DNA from 2 places in the Pseudomonas oplopanacis genome. Region 2 is predicted to be linked to the other one. Evidence: predicted binding sites of a transcription regulator. Region 2 holds the regulator's gene; the other holds the start of a gene.
What was found. Region 2 encodes FliA, which starts transcription of late flagellar genes. Its sites were predicted from a motif close to CTAAAGTTTNNNNNNNNNNNGCCGNTAA; they were not measured.

Region 1: a site for FliA is predicted at 2,466-2,493, ahead of ACWKV5_RS03900 (methyl-accepting chemotaxis protein). Genes of this name have one in related genera too.

Annotation. Positions count from the first base shown of each region.
Region 1 covers NZ_JBSKHV010000001.1:812,019-816,438, forward strand. Annotated here, with positions in the region: gene acnA (aconitate hydratase AcnA) at 1-1,476, shown strand, start outside; gene ACWKV5_RS03895 (lysostaphin resistance A-like protein) at 1,629-2,420, shown strand; gene ACWKV5_RS03900 (methyl-accepting chemotaxis protein) at 2,524-4,089, shown strand; gene ACWKV5_RS03905 (alpha/beta family hydrolase) at 4,294-4,420, opposite strand, start outside.
Region 2 covers NZ_JBSKHV010000002.1:662,112-666,531, forward strand. Annotated here, with positions in the region: gene flhF (flagellar biosynthesis GTPase FlhF) at 1-950, shown strand, start outside; gene fleN (flagellar synthesis regulator FleN) at 1,067-1,897, shown strand; gene fliA (RNA polymerase sigma factor FliA) at 1,894-2,634, shown strand; gene ACWKV5_RS07415 (chemotaxis response regulator CheY) at 2,802-3,173, shown strand; gene ACWKV5_RS07420 (protein phosphatase CheZ) at 3,196-3,984, shown strand; gene ACWKV5_RS07425 (chemotaxis protein CheA) at 4,039-4,420, shown strand, end outside.

The sequences.
Region 1 (4,420 bases), on a different contig from region 2:
AACGCGGACCTGGCCGGTGAAGCCGATTACGAACACGGCGGTCAGACCTATCGACTGAAAAACGGCGCGGTGGTAATTGCCGCCATCACGTCCTGCACCAACACCTCCAACCCGAGCGTGATGATGGCGGCCGGCCTGGTGGCGAAAAAGGCTGTGGAGAAAGGCCTCAAGCGCAAACCGTGGGTCAAGAGTTCGCTGGCGCCCGGCTCCAAAGTGGTCACCGACTACTACAAGGCGGCGGGCCTGACCCAATATCTCGACGAACTGGGTTTTGCGCTGGTCGGCTACGGTTGCACCACGTGCATCGGCAACTCCGGGCCATTGGCGGAGCCGATTGAAAAAGCCATTCAGGCCGCCGACCTGACCGTTGCGTCGGTGTTGTCGGGCAACCGCAACTTTGAGGGACGCGTGCATCCACTGGTGAAAACCAATTGGCTGGCCTCCCCGCCACTGGTCGTCGCCTATGCGCTGGCCGGCACGGTGCGCATCGACATCAGCAGTGAGCCGTTGGGCGACGACAAGGATGGCAATCCGGTGTATTTGCGCGACATCTGGCCGAGCAGCAAGGAAATTGCCGATTCGGTGAATCAGGTCAACACGTCGATGTTCCACAAGGAATACGCCGAAGTGTTTGCCGGCGACGAGCAATGGCAAGCCATCAAGGTGCCGCAAGCGGCGACGTATGTGTGGCAGGACGATTCGACCTACATCCAGCATCCGCCGTTTTTCGACGACATCGGCGGCCCGCCGCCGGTGGTCAAGGACGTCGCCGGGGCCCGGGTGCTGGCGCTGCTGGGCGACTCGGTGACCACCGACCACATCTCCCCCGCCGGCAATATCAAGGCCGACAGCCCGGCCGGTCAGTACTTGCGCGACAAGGGTGTGGAACCGCGGGACTTCAACTCCTACGGCTCGCGTCGCGGCAACCATGAAGTGATGATGCGCGGCACCTTTGCCAACATCCGTATCCGCAACGAAATGCTTGGCGGCGAGGAAGGCGGCAACACCTTCTACATTCCCACCATGGAGAGAATGCCGATCTACGACGCAGCCATGCGTTATCAAACGTCAGGCACGCCGCTGGTGGTCATCGCAGGCCAGGAATACGGCACGGGCTCAAGCCGCGACTGGGCGGCCAAGGGCACCAATCTGCTGGGCGTGAAAGCCGTCATCGCCGAAAGTTTCGAGCGGATTCACCGCTCCAACCTGGTCGGCATGGGCGTGCTGCCGTTGCAGTTCAAACTGGACCAGAACCGCAAGAGTCTGAACCTGACGGGCAGGGAAACCCTGGATATTCTCGGGTTGACCGGCGTGGAGCTGACGCCGCGGATGAACCTGACGCTGGTGATCACCCGTGAAGATGGCAGCAAGGAAAAGATCGACGTGCTGTGCCGGATCGATACGCTCAATGAGGTCGAGTACTTCAAGTCCGGGGGGATTTTGCATTATGTGTTGCGACAATTGATAACAGCGTAACCGCCCGCTGCCACAGACACCGCCTTCGGGCGGTGTTTTTATTTGTGCCGCTAGCGTCCCATAATCCGCCGCCGCTTTTGCATGCCCAACACCACCCCCCCCTGTAGGAGGGCCGGGGTATGCCGCAGAATTTTGCCTAATAAGGATGCTCAATGATCGCCCTGCCATGGACCTACCTGGCCTTACTCTCCCTCGGCTTCGGCCTCGCCTTGACCTACGGCCAACTCAGCTGGATGGCCTTGATCACCATCGCCTTGCTGATCGCGGCCGGTGTTGCCGTCCGCCAACAAAAACTCCCGATTGCCCGCTACCTCGGCCACGGCCTGTTCATCATCCTGACCCTGGCGCTGGCGATGCACTTGCTCCCGGGCTTCTTCAACGGACGCGCGATCGCCCCTCAATACCTCACCGCTGATGCCGTGCCGTTTTCCATGTACCTGAATCAGGACAAACCGCTGATCGGCTTCTGGCTGTTATTGGTTTGCCCATGGATTGTCGGCCGGCGCTCCTGGCGCCTTGGCGTTTACGCCACCGCCCTCGCCCTGACGCTGAGTGCCGTACTGGCCTTGGGTGGCGCGTTGTTGCTGGGCATGATCAGTTGGGCGCCGAAGTGGCCGGATCAAGCCTGGCTGTGGCTGCTGAACAATCTGTTGTTGGTCACGGTGGTCGAGGAAGCACTGTTTCGTGGCTACTTCCAGGGTGGCCTGAGCCGTCGGTTCAAACACCTGCCTTACGGCGAAAACCTCGCGCTGCTGCTCGCGTCGTTGCTGTTCGGTCTGGTGCATGTGGGCGCTGGCTGGCAATGGGTGCTATTGGCGACCCTGGCCGGTGTCGGTTATGGCCTGGCCTATCGTTTTGGCGGTCTGGGTGCCGCCATTGCCACCCATTTCGGTCTGAACCTGCTGCACTTCACGCTGTTCACCTATCCGATGCTCGCGAGTTGAGGCAATGCTCGTTTTGCGACGCACCGCTGATTATTGAAAAATAATTTCAACTAATTCCTGGCACCGCCGACAACCTGTCAAAGCCTTGCGGATTGAAAAAGCCATGCGTAACAACCAGCCCATTACCCAACGCGAACGGACCTTCCCGGCACAGCAACGGTTGATTTCCACCACCGATGCCAAGGGCGTGATCACTTACTGCAACGACGCGTTCGTCGAGATCAGCGGGTACTCGCGTGAGGAGCTGGTCCGCGCACCGCACAATCTGGTCCGTCACCCCGACGTTCCGGCCGCCGTGTTCGCGCACATGTGGGGCACTCTGAAGCAAGGCTTGCCATGGATGGGCATCGTCAAGAATCGCTGCAAGAGCGGTGATCACTATTGGGTCAACGCCTACGTGACGCCGGTATTCGAGGGCAACCAGGTAATCGGTTACGAGTCGGTGCGGATCAAACCCACCACCGAACAGATCCAGCGTGCCGAAGCGCTTTACCAACGCATCAACCAAGGCAAGTCCGCCATTCCATCGACGGATAAATGGCTGCCGGTGCTTCAGGACTGGCTGCCGTTCATTCTGGTCAGCCAATTGAGCTTCATGATCGGTGCCACGCTGACGTCACAGTGGGGCTTTGCCTTGGCGGCCGGCCTGTCGGTGCCGTTGGGCCTGATGGGGTTGAGCTGGCAACAGCGTGGTCTCAAGCGCCTGCTGGTCCTGGCCGGGCAAACCACCTCCGACCCGCTGATCGCGCAGATGTACACCGACAGCCGCGGCGCCCAGGCGCGCCTGGAAATGTCGATCCTCAGTCAGGAAGCCCGCCTGAAAACCTGCCTGACCCGTCTGCAGGACACCGCCGAGCACCTGACCGAACAAGCGAAACAGTCCGATACCCTGGCGCACAACAGCTCCAGCGGCCTGGAACGTCAGCGCGTCGAAACCGAGCAAGTGGCCACCGCCGTCAACCAGATGGCCGCCACCACTCAGGAAGTCGCCAGCCACGTACAGCGCACCGCCGACGCCACCCAGGAGGCCAATCGCCTGACCGGTCGCGGCCGCGACATCGCAGGGGAAACCCGCGAAGCCATCCAGCGCCTGTCGGTGGTAGTGGGTGAAACCGGCCTGACCGTGACTCAACTGGCCAAGGACAGCGACGAAATCGGCGGCGTGGTCGATGTGATCAAAGGCATCGCCGACCAGACCAACCTGCTGGCCTTGAACGCCGCCATCGAAGCGGCCCGCGCCGGTGAAATGGGCCGTGGTTTTGCGGTGGTGGCCGACGAAGTTCGCCAACTGGCGCAACGCACCAGCGAATCCACCGGGCAGATCCATGCCCTGATCGCCAAGCTGCAGCAGACCGCCAGCACCGCCGTGCAAACCATGGAAGCCGGGCATCGTCAGGCCGAAGAAGGTGTGGCACGGGTACTGGAAGCGGATCAGGCGCTGGTGGGCATCAGCGAAGCGGTGGCCAACATCACCGACATGACCACCCAGATTGCGGCCGCGACTGAAGAGCAGAGTGCGGTGGCTGAGGAGATCAGCCGCAACATCAGCAATATCTCGCAACTGGCGGACCAGACCTCGGAACAGGCACAGAACTCGGCGCTGTTGAGTGAAGAGCTGACGAAAACGGCGAATACCCAGTATTCGTTGGTGGAGCGGTTTAATCGCTGATCGTTGTTGGAATGAAAAAACCCGGACAGTGAAAGCTTCCGGGTTTTTTGTTGCCAATTTGAAAGTGATGGTGCCAGTCCCGACCTCTTCGCGAGCAGGCTCGCTCCCACAGGGGGATCTGTTGTAAACACAAATTGGGGGTGTGCCGGAAATCAAATGTGTGCGAGCCTGCTCGCGAAGAGGCCCGGACAGGCACTGAAAATCTCACCGAAGGAATGAGGCAATCTTCTGCGCCGCAGCCCACAAATGCTGCTCATGGGTAAACCCCGAAGCCTTCAGCGGTTTCAAATCATGATCCCCCGCCACCAGCCACATCATCTCGATGCTCGGC
Region 2 (4,420 bases):
GCGTGGATCCACGTGCGTTCGACTCGATGCGTTTCGAGCTCAACAGCCTGCGCGAACTGATGGAAGTACAGCTCGGTTCGCTAGCCTGGAATCAGCTGCAAGGTAGCCGTCCGGCCCAGGCCAACCTGTGGCGTCGCCTGCAACGCATCGGCCTGTCCGGCCCGTTGTCGCGCGATCTGTTGGCGATGATCGGTGATATCGATGAGCCTCGTCAGGCCTGGCGCATGTTGCTGGCGCACCTGGCGCGGATGATTGCTACCCCGGAAGTCGAGCCGCTGGAAGAAGGCGGCGTGATTGCCATGGTTGGTCCTGCCGGCATGGGCAAGACCACCACCCTGGCCAAGCTCGCAGCCCGTTACGTGCTCAAGTACGGCGCGCAGAACATCGCGCTGGTGAGCATGGACAGCTTTCGCATTGGCGCCCAGGAGCAGCTCAAGACGCTGGGGCGCATTCTCAATGTGTCGGTGACCCACGTCGATCCGGGCCAATCGCTGGTTCAGGCGCTGGAGCCACTGCTGCGCAAACGCGTGGTGCTGATTGATACCGCAGGCCTTCAGGCCAGCGATCCAGCCCTGCGCATGCAGCTCGAAAGCCTGGCCGGGCGTGGCATCAAATCAAAAAATTACCTGGTGCTCGCAACCACCAGCCAAAAACAGGTTCTAACAGCCGCTTATCATAGTTACAAACGCTGCGGGCTCGCTGGCTGCATCCTGACTAAACTGGATGAAACGGCAAGTCTCGGCGAGGTGCTGAGCCTGGCGATCAGTCATGAATTGCCGGTGGCGTACCTGACCGATGGCCCGCGGATCCCGGATGATTTGCATCTGCCGCGCCGTCATCAGTTGGTCAGTCGCGCCGTAAGCGTACAAATGCAGGAAGAACCCAGCGAAGAAGCCATGGCTGACATGTTCGCTGATATTTACCACAGCCCGACCAAGCAGGTTGGCTAAGGTAGTAATGAACAGTTTTTGTACCTACATCGATGGTCTGCCATGCATTGTTCCATTTGCGAACGCGCAGCCAGTAATGTGGCCTCCGTCTATGCAAGACAAGGTAAAGAAATAACATGGGCAGCATGCATCCCGTACAGGTGATCGCGGTGACCGGCGGCAAAGGTGGCGTCGGCAAGACTAACGTGTCAGTGAATTTGTCGCTGGCCCTGGCTGAGCTCGGCCGTCGCGTCATGCTGTTGGACGCTGACCTGGGCCTGGCGAACGTTGACGTCCTGCTGGGACTGACACCCAAACGTACCCTGGCCGACGTGATCGAAGGCCGCTGCGAGCTGCGCGACGTTCTGTTGCAGGGCCCGGGCGGTATTCGAATCGTTCCGGCCGCGTCTGGCACCCAGAGCATGGTTCATTTGAGCCCGGCTCAACACGCCGGACTGATCCAGGCCTTCAGCGACATCGGCGACAATCTCGACGTATTGGTGATCGACACCGCTGCGGGCATAGGTGACTCGGTAGTCAGTTTTGTTCGCGCAGCGCAGGAAGTCTTGCTGGTGGTCTGCGACGAGCCGACCTCGATCACCGACGCCTACGCGCTGATCAAACTGCTTAACCGCGATTACGGCATGAACCGCTTCCGCGTCCTGGCCAACATGGCCCAGAGCCCGCAAGAAGGTCGCAACCTGTTCGCCAAGTTGACCAAGGTCACCGACCGCTTTCTCGACGTGGCCTTGCAATACGTCGGCGCGGTGCCTTACGACGAAAGCGTGCGCAAGGCTGTGCAGAAACAACGTGCCGTGTATGAAGCCTTCCCGCGTTCCAAGTGCGCCCTGGCGTTCAAGGCCATCGCGCAGAAAGTTGATACCTGGCCGCTGCCTGCCAACCCGCGCGGGCACCTTGAGTTTTTCGTCGAGCGCCTCGTGCAACAGACCGCAGGACCCGTCCTATGACAGCCAGTGGCTACAACCTCTACAAGAAGTCGGCACGTGACGCGCAGTACGAGCTGATCGAGCGTTACGCGCCACTGGTCAAACGCATTGCTTACCACTTGCTGGCCCGTCTGCCGGCCAGTGTCCAGGTTGAAGACCTGATCCAGGCCGGGATGATCGGCCTGCTTGAAGTGTCGACCAAATACGACGCCAGCAAAGGCGCAAGTTTCGAGACGTACGCGGGCATACGAATCCGCGGCGCCATGCTCGATGAAGTACGCAAGGGGGACTGGGCGCCACGCTCGGTCCACCGAAATACCCGTATGGTCAGTGACGCAATTCGCTCTATTGAAGCTAAAACCGGCCGTGACGCTAAAGATCACGAGGTTGCGGCCGAACTCCAATTGAGTCTCGACGATTATTACGGGATTTTGAACGACACCCTGGGCAGCCGCTTATTCAGTTTCGACGATCTGTTGCAGGACGGCGAACACGAAGGGCTGCATGAGGATGGCGCGAGTGCTCATCTCGAGCCGTCACGCGATCTGGAAGATGAACGCTTCCAGGCGGCGCTGGCGGACGCGATTGCCAATTTGCCGGAGCGCGAGCGACTGGTGTTGGCGCTGTACTACGACGAAGAGTTGAATCTCAAGGAAATCGGTGAGGTCCTGGGGGTCAGCGAATCGCGGGTCAGCCAGTTACACAGCCAGTGCGCGGCCCGTTTGCGGGGGCGTTTGGGGGAGTGGCGAGCGCGCTGAAGGCAGTGTGGGGACACTGCGAACGGGGCTGGTGCGGATTTGAACGGCACCGGTCGCGATCTGTTGTGCTCCAGACAGTCATCGAGTGAATTGCCGAATTGATTGAAATGGCGCGTCCAGGTGCTGGGCGCGTTTAAGACTGCTTGGAGGTCGAATTGGACAAGAACATGAAAATCCTCATCGTTGATGACTTCTCAACGATGCGGCGGATCATAAAAAACCTGTTGCGTGACCTTGGGTTCACCAACACGGTCGAGGCTGACGATGGCACTACTGCCATTCCGGTTCTCAACAGCGGGAGCATCGACTTTCTGGTAACGGACTGGAACATGCCTGGCATGACCGGTATCGATCTGCTGCGCCACGTGCGCGCCGATGAAAAGCTCAAGCACCTGCCAGTGCTGATGGTGACCGCTGAAGCCAAGCGCGAGCAGATCATCGAAGCGGCCCAGGCCGGCGTAAACGGCTATGTGGTCAAACCCTTCACGGCCCAGGCGTTGAAAGAAAAAATCGAGAAGATTTTCGAACGCATCGGTTGATCCACTGCGCCACGGGGGAGCTATGGAGCATAAAGAATCTTCACAGGGCGATTTTGAATCGACCCTGAAAAAACATGCCGTCGAACTGGTCGCCAGCCTTGAAAAAGGCAGGTTCGGCGAGGCTGTGCAACTGATCCATGAGCTCAATCAGACCCGTGACCGTGGCCTGTATCAGGAAGTGGGCAAGCTCACTCGCGAGCTGCACAGCGCGATCGTCAATTTCCAGATTGACCCGAACATGCCGCAAGCCGAGGAAGTGTCGCAAATCACGGACGCCACCGAGCGCCTGGGGTATGTGGTCAAGCTGACCGAGGCCGCGGCCAACCGCACCATGGACCTGGTGGAAAGCGCCACGCCGCTGGTCAACAGCCTGAGCGAAGAAGCCCAGGCGTTGAGCACGGACTGGAGCCGGTTCATGCGCCGCGAAGTCGGGGCTGAAGAGTTCCGTGAGCTGGCCCGCCGCGTCGACGGTTTCCTGACACGCAGCACCGAGGACAACCGCACGGTGTCGAGCAACCTCAACGACATCCTGCTGGCTCAGGATTACCAGGACCTCACCGGTCAGGTGATCAAGCGCGTGACCCAGTTGGTCACCGAAGTTGAAAGCAATTTGCTCAAGCTCGTCCTCATGGCCAGCCAGGTAGACCGCTTTGCGGGTATCGAACATGACCGTGAATCGATGCTCGCCGAAAAAGATCCACAAAAACATCTCTCTCAGGGTGAAGGTCCGCAGATTCATGCCGATAAAAGAGAAGACGTTGTGTCCGGTCAGGACGATGTGGACGATTTGCTATCCAGCCTGGGATTTTAGCGTTTCAGCATTCTAGGTTTTTTAGGTTTTTAGACCTGTAGGAGCACCCCCTTAATGAGCTTCGGCGCCGATGAAGAGATCCTTCAGGATTTCCTGGTTGAGGCCGGCGAGATTCTAGAGCAACTGTCCGAACAACTGGTCGAGCTGGAAAGCCGACCGGATGATGCGGACTTGCTCAATGCAATTTTTCGCGGTTTTCACACTGTAAAAGGGGGCGCCGGCTTCCTCCAGCTCAACGAGCTGGTGGAGTGCTGCCACATCGCCGAGAACGTGTTCGACATCCTGCGCAAGGGTGAGCGTCGCGTCGATTCGGAACTGATGGACGTGGTCCTCGAAGCGCTGGACGCGGTGAACAGCATGTTCGGCGAAGTCCGCGAGCGTAGCCCGGTCACCGCTGCGACACCTGAATTGCTGGAGGCCCTGGCCCGTCTGGCCG